DNA from 4 places in the Pseudomonas sp. Z4-20 genome. Region 2 is predicted to be linked to each of the others. Evidence: predicted binding sites of a transcription regulator. Region 2 holds the regulator's gene; each other region holds the start of a gene.
What was found. The regulator FliA, encoded in region 2, starts transcription of late flagellar genes. The targets are predictions, from matches to a motif close to CTAAAGTTTNNNNNNNNNNNGCCGNTAA.

Region 1 (4,451 bases), 2.5 Mb from region 2:
GTCGACAAGCTGCGCTCGTCGGTCAAGGCCGGGGAACACTTTCGCTCGCCGCTTGAACTACTCGTGCATTTATTGCGCGACCAAGGCGAAGTGCTCACCCAGATCGTGCGCAAGACCAGCCTCAGCGTCGACCAGATCGAAGACCAACTGCTGTCTTCGCGCGTGTCCAACAACCGCGCCGAACTCGGCAGCCAGCGCCGGATACTGGTGCGCCTGCAACGCCTGCTGGCATTGGAGCCGGGTTCGTTGCTGCGTCTGCTCAATCGCCCACCGCAGTGGTTGCAGAAAGAAGACGTCAAGGAGCTGCGCAAATCCACCGAGGAGTTCGCGTTGATCATCAACGACCTCACCGCCCTTGGCGAGCGGATCAAATTGCTGCAGGAAGAAATTGCCGCCAACCTCAATGAACAGAGCAACCGCACGCTGTTCACCCTGACGGTGGTCACGGTGCTGGCGCTGCCCATCAACATCATTGCCGGTTTTTTTGGCATGAATGTCGGCGGCGTGCCGTTGGCCGGTGATGACCACGGCTTCTGGATCCTGGTCGCACTGGTGGCGACCTTCACCGTGATTGCAGGCCGCTGGGCATTTCGCAAGCGGCGCGATTACTGAGATTGGTCCACCTCGGGCTCGCATAAGCTGTTGTGGCGAGGGAGCTTGCTCCCGCTCGGCTGCGCAGCAGTCGTAAAAGCTGCCTACCGTTTTATTCCTGACCCACCGCGTTGAATGGCTTTAGGGCTGCTACGCAGCCCAGCGGGAGCAAGCTCCCTCGCCACGGGTGTTAATCAGACCCTATTGCAAACAGGTCAACGCTCTCAGGCACTCAACCGCGCCGTCACTTCATTCAACTGCCCGGACAACCCGTGCAGATCCCGGCTCGCCGCTTCGGTGCGCTGCACGTTGTCCAGGTTGGTGCTGGCAATGCAGGTGATTTCTGTCAGGTTGCGCGAGATGTCCTCGGCCACCGAGGTCTGCTCTTCCGCAGCCGTAGCGATCTGGCGGTTCATGTCGCGAATCGCTTCGACCGCATGAGTGATGCGTTCGAGCATCTCGCCGGCCTGGGTCACTTGCTCGACACTTTCTTCGCTGCGCGACTGCCCGCTTTCGATGGCTTGGGCCGCGTCCACCGCACCGGTTTGCACCGTCTGGATGATCTGGTTGATCTCGATGATCGACGACGCCGTGCGCTGGGCGAGGCTGCGTACTTCATCGGCGACCACCGCAAAACCACGCCCTGCCTCACCGGCTCGAGCGGCTTCGATGGCGGCATTGAGGGCCAGCAGGTTGGTCTGTTCGGCAATTCCGCGAATGACTTCCAGCACCTTGCCGATGCGACCGCTGTCGGTTTCCAGGCGACGAATGACCGTGGCGGTGTTGGCGATTTCGCCGCGCATCTGGGTGATGGTGTGGATGGTGCCTTGCATCACCTTCTCGCCCTGTTGCGCCGAGTGATCGGCCTCATCGGCGGCCCGAGCGGCGTCGGCGGCATGGCGGGCGACTTCCTGGGCGGTGGCGGACATTTCGTTCATCGCCGTCGCCACCTGATCGGTGCGTTCGAATTGTTCGCTCGTCCCCTGGCTCATCAGGCTGGCGATGGCATTGAGCTCACCGCTGGCGCTGTCCAGCTCCGTCGCACTGCGTTGCAGGCGCGTGAAGGTTTCGGCGAGGAAATCGCGCAGCGTATTCGCCGCCAGGGCCAGGTCGCCCAACTCATCCTGGCGGGTGCTGGTGACGCGTTCGCCAAAACGCCCGCGGCTCAGTTGAGTCACGTATTCGATCAGGTTACGGATGGGCTGCACCAGGTTGCGGTTGATCAGCCACAGGCTCAGCAGCCAGACCAGCAGCCCCGAGACAAGCATGATCACAGTGCCCAGCATGATCGTGCGATCGGCACCGGCATTGATCAGCGCCGATTGTTCATCACCCAGTTTATGCAGCTCGACCACCAGCTCGCTCATCTGCTCACTGGTCGCACGGTCGACACCCTTGACCGCCGCGTCACCCGCTGCTGCGTCGCCGCCTGCCGCAACGAACGCATCACGGCCCTTCTGATAGGCCGCGCCCAGCTGCGCATGTTCGCCCCGCAGGCGTTCGATGCGCGTCTTGATCTGCGCCGCAACACCGTCGTGTTTGATCAAGTCGCCAAGGATGCCCTGGACATCGCGCTGACGGTCTTCGAATTGCTTCCAGTATTTATCCAGGTCCGCCGGCTGCTTGCCACGCAGCAGCACATTTTTCCATTCCTGGACCTGGACCTTGAATTGCAGGTTCGCCTCGTCGATCAATTGCGACGCACGCAACGGGCCATCAATCAGGTTGCGATAATTGTGAATGCCATCGGAAAGGAAATGAAAGGACGCCAGGGCGATCAACAGCATCGCCAGCAGGCTACCCGTCAGCAAGGCAAGGATCTGGGCTCTCAGGGATTTTTGTAGGAACATGCAATCGATCTCTTCAAATAAAGGACCTCCATGTCCAGGGTCCACTGTCGCAACTGAGCGTGGAAGATATGAACATGGGATCGGCCCGCATCCAGTGTTCTTGAGCCTTGGCGACCATCGGTAGCGGCGTCGTTTTTCCCCGGTGGTCATGACTTGTCCAGACAATCCCTTTTGTCGCGCATCGGGATTTAAAAGTCTTTTTGTCATTTCTCCTGGGGTATCCTGCCCGCGCTTTGTACAAGCGCGGATCTACCCGATCGATCAACAGACTTTGCGAGGAGCGCGATATGCACGAGATTCCTAATCTCCCCTTCCCAAGCCTGCACGAACCTGAGCAGACGACCACGCTACAAGCCGGGGGGCAACCCGACGCCCAGCAACCCGAGCCGCCGCAAGCCACTGAACGCCGCCAGGCCGACAGCGACGACTGATACACCCGCACCAACAGACTGTGTGGAAAGCGCTAAGATGCGCTTTCCACACCGCCTGAATTCCGAGCCCCGTACCATGACCGATGACACCCCTACCTTCAGCGAAGCCCAGGCCAGCATGCTGATCGGCACAGCGGAAAAAATGGTCGATATCTGGACCCGCCTTTCTCCCGAGAAACAAGCCACCCTGCTGGCTCGGTTCGGCACGGAGGAAAATGCCCTTGCTGCGTTGGTGACCACACATCTGGTCGCTGGCAAACCCACTACCGAACCGCCGTCCGGCAAATAGTTTTACTTTTCCAGGCGCCACCCCCACGGTCGCCGCTATCATAAGCAGCCTATCTATCCAGCTGCCCCGTGGACCTTTTACCCATGCCAGATCCCCAGCGCCCCTTGGCGGTCACGCTGCAAGTCGTCTCCATCGTCCTGTTCACTTTCATCGGCTACCTGAATATCGGCATTCCCCTGGCCGTGCTGCCCGGCTTCGTCCATGGCGAACTGGGTTTCGGCGCGGTGATCGCCGGGCTGGTAATCAGCGTCCAGTACTTGGCCACCTTGCTCAGCCGTCCTTATGCGGGCCGCATCATCGACAACCTGGGCAGCAAGCGCGCAGTGATGTTCGGCCTCGCCGGCTGCGGACTGAGCGGTGTGTTCATGCTGGTGTCTGCCTGGACGCCACACCTGCCGACATTCAGCCTGATCAGCCTGCTGATCGGTCGCCTGGTGTTGGGCAGTGCGGAAAGCCTGGTGGGCTCGGGTTCGATTGGCTGGGGCATCGGTCGAGTCGGGGCGGCGAACACCGCCAAAGTGATTTCCTGGAACGGAATTGCCAGTTACGGCGCGCTGGCGATCGGTGCCCCGCTGGGGGTTTGGCTAGTCAATGCGTTGGGACTTTGGAGCATGGGCGTCAGCATCATTGCGCTCGGCCTGCTGGGGCTGGCATTGGCTTGGCGCAAGACCGCGGCGCCCATCGTCTCTGGCGAACGCCTGCCCTTCATGCACGTGTTAGGACGAGTGCTTCCCCACGGCTGCGGGCTGGCCCTGGGGTCCATCGGGTTCGGCACCATCGCGACTTTCATCACCCTGTACTACGCGACACAGCACTGGGATAACGCCGTGCTGTGCCTGAGCCTGTTCGGCGCCAGCTTCATCGGCGCACGCTTGCTGTTCGGCAACCTGATCAACCGTCTCGGTGGGTTCCGGGTGGCGATCGCCTGCCTGTCGGTGGAAACCCTCGGTCTGTTGCTGTTGTGGTTGGCGCCGGATGCGCAGTGGGCCCTGGCGGGTGCGGCGTTGAGTGGTTTTGGTTTCTCGCTGGTATTCCCGGCGCTGGGCGTGGAAGCGGTCAACCTGGTGCCGGCCTCCAGTCGTGGGGCGGCGGTGGGTGCTTATTCGCTGTTCATCGACTTGTCGCTGGGCATCACCGGTCCGCTGGCCGGTGCGATTGCCGCAGGGTTCGGCTTTGCCTCGATCTTCCTGTTCGCCGCGCTGGCGGCGTTGGGCGGGCTGGCGTTGAGCGTCTACCTGTATCGCCAGGCACCTCGCTACCGTCAAGAACGGGAAAAGAACTAGAAATCCA
Region 2 (4,451 bases):
CCGCGAAAAATTGCATTGAGCAGGTCCGCATCATCAGGTCGGCTTTCCAGCTCGACCAGTTGTTCGGAAAGTTGCTCTAGAATCTCGCCGGCCTCAACCAGGAAATCCTGAAGGATCTCTTCATCGGCGCCGAAGCTCATTAATGGCTGCTCCTAAAATAGGGCTAAAACTCAAAATCCAAGGCTGGACAGCAAATCGTCCACATCGTCCTGACCGGACACAACGTCTTCTCTTTTATCGGCATGAATCTGCGGACCTTCACCCTGAGAGAGATGTTTTTGTGGATCTTTTTCAGCAAGCATCGCTTCACGGTCGTGTTCGATGCCCGCAAAGCGGTCGACTTGGCTGGCCATCAACACCAGCTTGAGCAAATTGCTTTCCACTTCGGTGACCAGTTGGGTCACGCGCTTGATTACCTGACCGGTCAGGTCCTGGTAATCCTGGGCCAACAGAATGTCGTTGAGGTTGCTCGCCACGGCACGGTTCTCGGTGCTGCTGCGCGTCAGGAAACCGTCGACCCGACGGGCCAGCTCGCGAAACTCTTCGGCGCCGACTTCGCGACGCATGAACCGACCCCAATCGGTGCTCAACGCCTGGGCTTCATCACTCAGGCCGTTGACCAGGGGGGTTGCGCTTTCCACCAGGTCCATGGTGCGGTTGGCCGCGGCCTCGGTCAGCTTGACCACATAACCCAGGCGCTCGGTGGCGTCGGTGATCTGCGAGACTTCCTCGGCCTGTGGCATGTTCGGGTCGATCTGGAAATTGACGATCGCACTGTGCAGTTCACGGGTGAGCTTGCCGACTTCCTGGTACAGACCTCGGTCACGGGTCTGGTTGAGCTCATGAATCATTTGAACCGCATCACCGAAGCGGCCCTTTTCAAGGCTGTCGACCAGTTCGCGGGCATGTTTTTTCAGGGTCGATTCGAAATCGCCCATTGAAGATTCGTTGTCCATAGCTCCCCCGTGGCGCCGTTAACCGATGCGTTCGAAGATTTTTTCGATCTTCTCTTTCAACGCCTGGGCCGTGAAGGGTTTGACCACATAGCCGTTTACACCGGCCTGGGCCGCTTCGATGATCTGCTCGCGCTTGGCTTCGGCAGTCACCATCAGCACCGGAAGGTGCTTGAGTTTTTCGTCGGCGCGCACGTGGCGCAGCAAGTCGATACCGGTCATGCCAGGCATGTTCCAGTCAGTCACCAGAAAGTCGATGCTCCCGCTGTTGAGGACGGGAATGGCAGTGATGCCATCGTCGGCCTCGACCGTGTTGGTGAACCCGAGGTCACGCAACAGGTTTTTTATGATCCGCCGCATCGTTGAGAAGTCATCAACGATGAGGATTTTCATGTTCTTGTCCAATTCGACCTCCAAGCAGTCTTAAACGCGCCCAGCACCTGGACGCGCCATTTCAATCAATTCCGGCATAACACTCGACAACGGTCTGGAGCACAACGGATGAGACTGGCCCGGCACACACATGCCGGGCCAGCCCCGCTCGCAGCGTCCCCACACTGCCCGTCAGCGCGCTCGCCACTCCCCCAAACGCCCCCGCAAGCGGGCCGCGCACTGGCTGTGTAACTGGCTGACCCGTGATTCGCTGACCCCCAGGACCTCACCGATTTCCTTGAGGTTCAGCTCTTCGTCGTAGTACAGCGCCAAGACCAGTCGCTCACGTTCCGGCAAATTGGCAATCGCTTCCGCCAGCGCGCTCTGGAAACGTTCATCTTCCAGGTCACGCGACGGCTCCATGTGAGCACTCGCGTTATCCTCATGCAGCCCTTCGTGTTCGCCGTCCTGCAACAGGTCGTCGAAACTGAACAAGCGACTGCCCAAGGTATCGTTCAAAATCCCGTAATAATCATCGAGACTCAACTGGAGTTCGGCCGCAACCTCGTGATCTTTAGCGTCACGTCCGGTTTTAGCTTCGATAGCGCGGATCGCGTCACTGACCATGCGGGTGTTGCGATGCACCGAACGGGGTGCCCAGTCGCCCTTGCGGACTTCATCGAGCATCGCTCCGCGAATACGGATACCGGCATACGTCTCGAAACTGGCGCCCTTGCTCGCGTCGTATTTATTCGACACTTCGAGCAAGCCGATCATGCCCGCCTGGATCAAGTCTTCGACCTGGACACTGGCCGGCAGGCGCGCCAGCAAGTGATAGGCGATACGCTTGACCAGGGGCGCGTAACGCTCGATCAATTCGTATTGGGCGTCCCGTGCCGATTTTTTGTAGAGATGGTTGTAACCGCTGGCTGTCATAACACGGGCCCTGCTGTTTGTTGCACGAGACGCTCGACGAAAAATTCCAGATGCCCGCGTGGGTTGGCCGGCAAGGGCCAGGTATCGACTTTCTGGGCGATTGCCTTGAACGCCAGCGCGCATTTGGAACGTGGAAAGGCTTCATAAACGGCACGTTGCTTCTGGACGGCCTTGCGTACGCTTTCGTCGTAAGGCACTGCGCCGACGTATTGTAGGGCGACGTCCAGGAAGCGATCCGTGACCTTTGTCAACTTGGCGAACAGGTTGCGTCCTTCCTGCGGGCTCTGGGCCATGTTGGCCAGGACGCGAAAGCGGTTCATGCCATAGTCGCGGTTAAGCAATTTGATCAGGGCGTAGGCATCGGTGATGGACGTCGGTTCGTCGCACACCACCAGCAGGACTTCCTGGGCGGCGCGCACGAAACTGACGACCGAGTCACCGATACCGGCGGCCGTGTCGATCACCAGCACATCGAGGTTGTCGCCGATGTCGCTGAAAGCCTGGATCAGGCCCGCGTGCTGCGCCGGTGTCAGGTGAACCATGCTCTGGGTGCCGGAGGCCGCCGGCACGATGCGAATCCCGCCCGGCCCCTGCAGGAGCACGTCGCGCAGTTCACAGCGACCTTCGATCACGTCCGCCAGCGTGCGCTTGGGTGTAAGCCCCAGCAACACGTCGACGTTCGCCAGGCCCAGGTCGGCGTCCAGCAGCATGACCCGTCGGCCAAGCTCTGCCAGAGCCAGGGACAAGTTCACTGACACGTTAGTCTTCCCGACGCCACCTTTGCCGCCGGTCACCGCGATCACCTGTACGGGATGCATGCTGCCCATGTTCGTTCTTTACCTTGTCTTACTTAGACGGAGGCCACATTACTGGCTGCGCGTTCACATATGGAACAATGCATGGCAGACCATCGATGTAGGTACAAAAAATATTCATGATTACCTCAGCCGACCTGCTTGGTCGGGCTGTGGTAGATATCAGCGAACATGTCAGCCATGGCTTCTTCGCTGGGTTCTTCCTGCATTTGCACACTCACGGCACGACTGACCAGTTGATGACGGCGCGGCAGATGCAAATCATCCGGGATCCGCGGCCCGTCGGTCAGGTAGGCCACCGGTAGTTCATGACCGATTGCCAGGCTCAACACCTCGCCCAGGCTTGCCGTTTCGTCCAGCTTAGTCAGGATGCAGCCGGCCAGCCCGCAGCGTTTGTAGCTGTGGTATGCGGCGGTTAGAACCTGTTTCTGGCTGGTGGTTGCCAACACGAGATAATTCTTTGACTTGATGCCACGCCCGGCCAGGCTTTCGAGCTGCATGCGCAGGGCCGGATCGCTGGCTTGCAGGCCGGCGGTGTCGATCAGTACGACGCGCTTGCGCATCAAAGGCTCCAGCGCCTGGGCCAGGGATTGGCCCGGATCCACATGGGTCACCGACACATTGAGGATCCGGCCCAGGGTCTTGAGTTGTTCCTGGGCGCCGATGCGGAAACTGTCCATGCTCACCAGGGCGATGCTCTGAGCGCCGTACTTGAGAACATAGCGAGCCGCGAGCTTGGCCAAGGTGGTGGTCTTGCCCATGCCGGCTGGGCCGACCATGGCGATGACACCGCCCTCTTCCAATGGCTCTACTTCCGGCGTGGCGATCATCCGCGCCAAGTGGGCGAGCAACATGCGCCAGGCCTGGCGAGGCTCTTCGATGCCATTGATCAGCGCCAGCAGGTCCCGCGACAACGGGCCGGACAGGCCAATGCGTTGCAGGCGACGCCACAGGTTGGCCTGGGCCGGACGGCTGCCTTGCAGTTGGTTCCAGGCCAGCGAGCCGAGCTGGACTTCCATCAGCTCGCGCAAACTGTTGAGTTCGAAACGCATCGAGTCCAAGGCGCGTGGGTCAACGCCCGCCGCTGGCGCTGCCTGCATCGGTGCCGGACGACGCGGCTCGGCCAAGGCTGGCTCGATCAGCGGTTCGGCAGCGGTCAACGGCAGGCCGGCAGTCAATGGCTGACCGGCGAACAATTGGCGATTGGTGCCCGCGCTGCCGTCGCCTTCGCTGCTGCGCAGGCTCAGTTCGGCCTGGGCGCTGGCGATGCGCGACTGGGTCTTGCGCAGCTCATCCTCGAGTTCCATGTTCGGAACCCGTGGGGCCAGCGCCGACAGTTTGTAATCCAGAGCTGCCGTCAGCTCGACACCGCCGG
Region 3 (4,451 bases), 2.1 Mb from region 2:
CTCGGCGCTTTTGCGATTCGACGCCACCATGCCCCTCGTAGCCTCCGAACTCCTCGCCCCTGCCGGCACCCTGAAAAACATGCGCTACGCCTTTGCCTACGGCGCCGACGCGGTATACGCCGGCCAGCCCCGCTATAGCCTGCGGGTGCGCAACAATGAATTCGACCATGCCAACCTGGCCCTGGGGATTGAAGAGGCCATCGACGTGGCGCCGGGGGATGGCCACGTGGTGTACGTGCCGATCCCGGATGCGGTGGATTTGCGGTTTGGGTTGTTGATGCGCGATGTGCGCCTCGGTGATGCAAGGTAATTGCGGCAGAAACTGCCGAAGGCTGCGATCCTTCTTTCCCGATAGGACCCGGTTGCCCGGGTGAAAACATCTGGATCGAGATCGAAAGATCGCAGCCTTCGGCAGCTCCCGCCGCACCGATGTCAGATCCGGAACTGCCCCACCAGTTTGCCCAAGCGCTGGCCCAGGTCGGCCAGGCTGCGGGAGGTCTGGGCGCTGAGTTGGGTTTCGTCGGCGACGCTGTCCACGGCCACGGCGATCTGATGCACGCTGCGGTTGATTTCCTCGGCCACCGCGGTCTGTTCTTCGGCGGCGCTGGCGATCTGGGCGTTCATCGAGTTGATGGTGCCGATCAGCTGCGCCATGGTGTCGAGGGAGGCGCCCGCCTCGTTGGCCCGCTCCGAGGTGCCATCGCCGGCCTCACTGGAACGACGCATCGCTTCCACCGCCGCATGCGTACCCGATTGCAGGCGGTCAATCATGCCCTGGATTTCCTGGGTGCTTTGCTGGGTTCGGCTGGCCAGGGCGCGGACTTCGTCGGCGACCACCGCAAAACCCCGGCCCGCCTCGCCGGCACGCGCGGCCTCGATAGCAGCGTTGAGCGCCAGCAGGTTGGTCTGCTCGGCGATCGAACGAATCACGCCAAGCACACTGACGATCGACGCCACGTCCTGCTGCAGGCTGTCCAAAGACACGCCGCTGCTGCGGATATCGTTCACCAGCGCATGAATTTGCTGGATGCTGCCGGCGACCACGCGTTTGGCAGACTGGCCTTCTTCGTCGGTCTGCTGGGCCGCGACGGCGGCGCCCTGGGCACTGCGGGCGACTTCCTGGGCAGCGGACGACATCTCGTTGATCGCCGTGGCGACCTGGTCGGTTTCGTGGCGCTGGCGCTCCATGGCCTGCTCGGAACGCTGGGCCTGCTCGGACACTTGCGTCACCAGCCCGGTCAGTTGCGAGGTCATGTCGGTAATCTGCCTTACCAGGCCGTGGATCTTGTCGACGAAGCGGTTGAACGAGCCGGCCAGTTGGCCCAGTTCGTCCTGGCTGGTGATGGTCAACCTCCGGGTCAGGTCGCCCTCGCCCGCTGCGATGTCATCGAGGTTGGCTTTCATCAAGTGCAGAGGACGCAGGATCGTATTGGCGAGCACCAGGCCCACCACCGCGATCACCAGCAACACCACGGCGGCGATCCCGACGATACTCAGGATCACGCCTTGCAGGCGATCGTGGACCTTGGCTTCCACCAGCGCCACCTGGGCTTCGATGCCGTCCAGGTTGACCGAACTGCCGACCGCCATGTCCCATTTGGACAGGTAGTCGGTGTAGCCGAGCTTGGGCACCAGGTCCTTGCTGCCGGGCAGCGGCGAGCTGTATTCCAGGTAATGCGTCCCGTCCTTGGCGACCTTCACCAGGTCACGGTTGACATAGACACCGTTCGGGTCGCGGTTGTCCTTGAAACTCTTGCCCACGCCATCGGGGCTGTTGGCCTTGAACAGGCGAATGGTCTCGGAGTCGTAGCCGAAGAAGTAGCCGTCCTTGCCATAGCTGATATTCGACAGCAGCTTGATTGCCTGGGCGCGCGCTTCGTTATCACCGGGTGCGGCGGCGTCGTAGAGCGGCTTGATGGCGGTAAGGCCGACCGCGACATAATTCTGCAGCGTAGCCTTGGCCTCGCTGAGGAGGCGTTCGCGGGTCTGCTGGACTTCTTTGCTGGCCTGTTCCTTCAAGATGAACGCAGTGGTTAGACTGATGATCACCGCGGACAGCAATACCGGCAGTATTGCCAGGGACAGGACTTTAGCCTTCAAGCTCAGGCGCATGCTGTTCACTCTTGTAAGTTTTATGGCGTGGTTAGACCTGTTAACGGCACTACGCGGGAAAACTGTAGGACAAGGTGAGACGGTACGCCGAGCGGGCGAGAAACCGGGACGCTGGGTTTGGAGGCTCCTTCGCGAGCCTGCTGGCGAAGGAGCGGACTGCGACGTGAGTTACAACACCATCGCCGCCACCCAACCGAACGCCAGCAGCGGCAGGTTGTAGTGGATGAAAGTCGGGACCACGGTGTCCCAGATGTGGTGATGCTGGCCGTCGATGTTCAGGCCGGAGGTCGGGCCGAGGGTCGAGTCCGACGCAGGCGAGCCGGCATCGCCCAAGGCACCGGCGGTGCCGACGATGCAGACGATCGCCAATGGGCTGAAGCCCAGCTGCAGGCACAACGGCACGAAAATCGTCGCCAGGATCGGCACGGTGGAGAACGATGAGCCGATGCCCATGGTCACCAGCAAGCCCACCAACAGCATCAGCAATGCCCCGACGCCCTTGTTGTGGCCGATCCAGGCCGCGGAGGTTTCCACCAGGCTCTGCACTTCGCCGGTGGCCTTCATCACTTCGGCGAACCCCGAGGCGGCGATCATGATGAAGCCGATCATCGCCATCATTTTCATGCCTTCGGTAAACAGGTCGTCCGTCTCGCGCCAGCGCACCACGCCCGATACCGAGAAAATCAGGAAGCCAGCCAAGGCGCCGATGATCATCGAGTCCAACAACAATTGAATGGCGAACGCCGCCGCAATTGCCAGACCCGCCACCATCAGGCTCAGCGGGTTGTAGCGCACGGCCACTTGCTCGGCCTTGGCAATTTTCTTCAGGTCGTAGACGCGTTTCTTCCGATACGTGATAAACGACAGCACCAGGCCAAACACCATGCCCAGCGCCGGGATGCCCATGGCGTGGGTGACGTTGATGCCACTGACGTCCACACCGCTGCGGGCGATATTGGCCAAGAGGATTTCGTTGAGGAAGATGTTGCCGAAGCCCACCGGCAGGAACATGTAGGGCGTGATCAGGCCGAAGGTCATGACGCAGGCCATCAATCGACGATCCAGTTGCAGCTTGGTCAGCACATAAAGCAGTGGCGGCACCAGCAGCGGAATGAAGGCGATGTGGATCGGCAGGATGTTCTGGGAAGCGACCGCAACGGTGCCCAGCAGGCCAATCAATACCCACTTGACGCCCGAACCGCCCGCGGCGTCCTGACGATCGACCATAGCCAGGGCTTTGTCGGCCAGGGCATGGGCCATGCCTGACTTGGCGATTGCCACCGCGAAAGCGCCGAGCAAGGCGTAGGACAACGCCACCGTCGCGCCGCCGCCAAGGCCGGCATTGAACGCCTTGAGTGTCGCCTCGATGCCCAGGCCGCCCATCAAGCCGCCCACCAGTGCGCCCACGATCAGCGCGATCACCACATGCACGCGGGACAGGCTGAGCACCAGCATGACGCCAACCGCGGCAATTACTGCATTTATCATCGTTACCTCAGAGCACAGCGATGGAAAGCCACCGGACAAAAAGGTCGCGACTTTGCAGCAAGCGGCGGCAAGCTGCAAGGGTCATGCGGCGGGTTTTGCATTCATTCCAGATGTCCCGTGTGCGGGCTTGCTTGTTCACACAAAGGCGCCCTGCACCCGGATCAACGCCGAGGCAGTTGGATCACGACCTTCAACCCGCCCCACTCGCTGTCGCCCAACGCCAGCGTGCCGCCCCAGGTATCAACGATGTCGCGCACGATGCCCAGTCCCAGGCCATGGCCGTCGGTCTGCTCATCCAGGCGCGTGCCGCGGCTGAAGACCTGGTCGCGGCGATCCTCGGGGATACCGGGACCGTCGTCTTCCACCAGCAGGCTAAAGCCCTCGGCCGTTTCGATCACGCTCAGGCGCACTTCGGCGTCGGCCCATTTGCAGGCGTTGTCCAGCAGATTGCCCAACAACTCCAGCAGGTCTTCGCGATCCCAAGGCAGGTGCAAGCCGGGCGGTGCGATGTAAGCCAGGTGCAGATGCTCGCCATGGATCATGTTCAGGGTCGCCAGCAGCCCCGGCAGTTCGGCGTCGCAATCCAGGTGCGCGCCGGGCAAGGCATCGCCGGACAGCCGGGCGCGGTTGAGTTCGCGGTTCAGGCGCTGGCGAACCTGCTCAAGTTGTTCCAGCAGCAGCTTGCGCAACTCGGGATACGGATCGAGCTTCTCGTTCGACGCCAGGCTTTGCAGCACCGCCAACGGCGTCTTCAAGGCATGGCCCAGGTTACCGAGGGCGTTGCGTGAACGCTTGAGGCTGTCCTCGGTATGGGCCAGCAAATGGTTGATCTGCGCCACCAGCGGCTCCAG
Region 4 (3,595 bases), 1.3 Mb from region 2:
GCCAATGTCCCGACTGTGCTTGACCGGACCGATGCTTTGGCGCAGGCGTAAAAAACCACTCATTCACGCAAACGGCGAGGAACATGACGCACGCGACCAGAGCGCGCACGTCGCCTGCTGCATATCCAGGAGGAGTTACTGAGAGTTCTGCGCAATGTATCGACAGAGTTGAGCAGATCTTGACCCGATGCGGGTTTGAGGAGAGTTGCAGCACGCACTCAGTCGATGACCAGACTGAACGGCACCGCCAGCGGTACGATGTCCAAGGCGACGCCGATCAATGCCGACACGCTCACGAAAAGCGGAGTGTTGACGCCAGTGCCCAGCGTACCGTCATGGCGAAATTCAGAATCCGGGCGCAGCAGAGCGCCCTATTGAGAAGTGCGAATCATCAGGCCAGTTCAAGACCGCTCACGCACGTTGATTCAGGACAGTAGTCAATCCGAAGTCTTGGCCATCTGCCGATCCGACGCACGCCAGATCAACCGTGTCGTGTCATAGCCCTGCTGGCGCGCCTTGCTCAGCAATTCTTCCCGCACGTCCACATTGACTGTTGGCGAGCGGGACAGCAGCCACATGTAGCGACGGCTCGGATCGCCGACAATTGCCGTCTTGTAATCGTCGCTGACGTACAACACCCAATATTCACCCTTCGCCACACCCGGTACGATCCGCGAGAACCAGTTGTCGAATTCGACCCACAGCTTGTCAGTCTTGCCTGGCACTTGCGGGGAGGCCGTACCCCTGGCTTCCTCCCACTGCCAGTCCGACGTCAGGCAGCGGTTGAATACATCCACATTGCCGTCAGGCTTGAGGGTGTAGTGGGCTTCGGATTGTGCGCAGTTGCGCTGGAAATACATCGGCAGCCGGGCCAACTCGTACCAGGTCCCTTGGTAACGCTTGAGATTGACACTGTTGACAGTCTTGGGCGCCAACGGGTCTTCGCCAGAAGTGGCACAGCCAGCCAATACCAGGCCAGCCAGAAGCACAAAAACTAACCGCATCATTATTTTTTTCTCCCGCGGGCGCTTGGCCCCGGTTTACTTCAGATCACTTCAGGCCTTGGCCGGAAAACATCAACACTTTGTCACCCGCGTACTGCACGCTGATAAAGCTTTTCTGGTCGCCCCAAGTGCAGCTGGACATGCCGAGCGCGCCCGAGCAATCAGTCGGTTGCCCCAGTAACGTTTCGACCTCGGCCTTGGGCATGCCGGCCGACAACTTCGAATAGTTTTCCTGGTTGACCTTGCTGCATGCGGTCAACACGACGCACATAAACAGCAGGGCGATAGATCGCAGCGACATGGTGTAACTCCTGGAACGGAAGGGAGGTGGCAGGGTGCCAACCTGAACCTTAGAAGAGAAAACCCCTATCTGGTTCCCCGACGGACCCAGTATTTATTGGCCGCACAGTGGTGTTTCATCGGCCTGGTCGTCCAGTTTGTGACGCCGTCGTGCCTTTCGTCGGGAATGGGCCGCTGAAGCCTGATGGGCCTGACCTTTGCGCCGATAAAAAGTAACAGCGCAAAGTCCAGTGTTATGGCAAATTGGCGCCCCTTTCTGACCCGTCCCTCCGCGGTAGCGCTCTTAATGACCAGAAATATGAAATTCAGCCATAAAATCCTGCTGGCGGCCGCCCTCGTGGTGGCCGTCGCATTCGCCTGTTTCATCCTGTTCAACGATTACCGCCAACGACAAAGCCTCAACGCCAGCACCGAGACGTCCATGCAGGAACTCGGCAACCTGACCAGTCGTAATATCCAGACGTGGGTCGAGGGCCGTATTCAACTGTTGCAATCGCTGGCCCAGCAAATCGCCATTGATGGAAACAGCGCCGAGAGCTTGAAACGCGCCGTGGGCCTGCCGGCTTATACCGGCAACTTCCAGCTCAGCTATTTCGGCGGTACCGACGGCGTCATGTTCTCGATACCCGCCGGCAATCGTGCCGCCGATTACGACCCTCGCGCTCGCGGCTGGTACAAGGCCGCCAACAGCGCCCAGCAAACCATCGTCACCGAACCCTACATCGCGGCTTCGTCGGGCAAGCTGGTGATCACTGTTGCCACGCCGGTACAACGCCAAAACCAGATGATCGGCGTGGCGGGGGCGGACATCGACCTGTCGAGCGTCAGCGCCATCATCAACTCGCTGAATTTCGGCGGCCACGGCCATGCGTTCATCGTCAGCGCCGAGGGCAAGATCCTGGTCCATCCCGACAGCAAGCGCGTGCTCAAGACGCTCGCCGAGGCCTACCCCAACGGCGCGCCGCACGTCAGCCCGGGCATGAAGGAAGTCGAGTTCGACGGCAAGACCCAATTCATCTCCTTCACCCGCGTGAATGGCGTACCCGGGGCGGATTGGTACGTGGCGCTGGTGCTCGACAAGAGCACGGCGCTGGCGATGCTCAGCGAGTTCCGCACCTCGGCGTTGATTGCCATGGCCATCGCCGTGGTGTTCATCATCGCCCTGCTGGGCATGCTGATCCGCGTACTGATGCAACCGCTGCTGACCATGGGCCGCGCCATGCATGACATCGCCGAGGGCGAAGGTGACCTGACCCGGCGCCTGGTCATTCATGGCCAGGACGAATTTGGCGCCCTGGGCACCTCGTTCAACCGATTTGTAGAGCGTATCCACACATCGATCCGCGAAGTGGCTTCGGCGACCGGTCAGGTCAACGAAGTGGCGCTGCGCGTAGTCAGCGCGTCCAACTCGTCGATGTACAACTCCGACCAGCAGGCGTCGCGCACCAGCAGCGTGGCCGCGGCGATCAACGAGCTCGGCGCCGCCGCCCAGGAAATCGCCCAGAACGCCGCCCTCGCCTCGCAGCATTCCAGCGAAGCCCGCAACCTGGCTGAAGATGGCCAGCAGGTGGTGGATAAAACCATCACGGCGATGCAGCAGCTGTCGGCCAAGATCAGCGACTCGTGCGGCAACATCGAAACCCTGAACAGCAACACGGTGAACATCGGCCAGATCCTTGAGGTGATCACCAGCATCTCCCAACAGACCAACCTGCTCGCACTGAACGCCGCCATCGAAGCCGCCCGGGCCGGTGAAGCCGGACGTGGCTTCGCGGTGGTCGCCGATGAAGTCCGCAACCTGGCCCACCGCACCCAGGATTCGGCGCAACAAGTGAAGAAGATGATCGAAGAGCTTCAAGTCGGCGCGCGGGAAGCGGTGCTGACCATGACCGACAGCCAGCGGCAGAGCGAGAGCAGCGTCGGCATCGCCAACCAGGCCGGCGAACGCCTGGGCAGCGTGACCCAGCGCATCGGAGAAATCGACGGCATGAACCAGTCCGTGGCCACCGCCACCGAAGAACAGACCGCCGTGGTGGAATCGATCAACGTCGACATCACCGAAATCAACACCCTGAACCAGGAAGGCGTGGAGAACCTGCAAGCAACGTTGCGGGCCTGTGCCGACCTTGAGCAGCAGGCGGCGCGGTTGAAGCAGTTGGTGGGTAGTTTCAGGATCTAGCGCCTACATCCCGAGCAAGCTTCACAGAGACTGTGCGGGCTTGCTCGCGATAGCGGCATTAGCGCATGCGAGACCTTATGTCAGCGCAGCCCTGACGCAAGACCGAATTAAG

Region 1: a site for FliA is predicted at 2,519-2,546, ahead of J3P82_RS06885 (methyl-accepting chemotaxis protein). Genes of this name have one in related genera too.
Region 3: a site for FliA is predicted at 2,153-2,180, ahead of J3P82_RS08905 (methyl-accepting chemotaxis protein). Genes of this name have one in related genera too.
Region 4: a site for FliA is predicted at 1,486-1,513, ahead of J3P82_RS24130 (methyl-accepting chemotaxis protein). Genes of this name have one in related genera too.

What each region holds. Positions count from the first base shown of each region.
Region 1 is NZ_CP071641.1:1,485,626-1,490,076, reverse strand. It holds gene J3P82_RS06890 (transporter) at 1-612, shown strand, start outside; gene J3P82_RS06885 (methyl-accepting chemotaxis protein) at 816-2,441, opposite strand; gene J3P82_RS06880 (hypothetical protein) at 2,729-2,872, shown strand; gene J3P82_RS06875 (hypothetical protein) at 2,910-3,161, shown strand; gene J3P82_RS06870 (MFS transporter) at 3,245-4,444, shown strand; gene arfB (alternative ribosome rescue aminoacyl-tRNA hydrolase ArfB) at 4,441-4,451, opposite strand, start outside.
Region 2 is NZ_CP071641.1:4,022,215-4,026,665, forward strand. It holds gene J3P82_RS18305 (chemotaxis protein CheA) at 1-140, opposite strand, end outside; gene J3P82_RS18310 (protein phosphatase CheZ) at 171-956, opposite strand; gene J3P82_RS18315 (chemotaxis response regulator CheY) at 975-1,346, opposite strand; gene fliA (RNA polymerase sigma factor FliA) at 1,518-2,261, opposite strand; gene fleN (flagellar synthesis regulator FleN) at 2,258-3,088, opposite strand; gene flhF (flagellar biosynthesis protein FlhF) at 3,205-4,451, opposite strand, start outside.
Region 3 is NZ_CP071641.1:1,924,854-1,929,304, reverse strand. It holds partial or broken gene J3P82_RS08910 (U32 family peptidase) at 29-199, shown strand; gene J3P82_RS08905 (methyl-accepting chemotaxis protein) at 433-2,112, opposite strand; gene J3P82_RS08900 (Na+/H+ antiporter family protein) at 2,281-3,597, opposite strand; gene J3P82_RS08895 (ATP-binding protein) at 3,762-4,451, opposite strand, start outside.
Region 4 is NZ_CP071641.1:5,299,634-5,303,228, forward strand. It holds gene J3P82_RS24120 (lipocalin family protein) at 438-1,007, opposite strand; gene J3P82_RS24125 (hypothetical protein) at 1,051-1,305, opposite strand; gene J3P82_RS24130 (methyl-accepting chemotaxis protein) at 1,591-3,483, shown strand.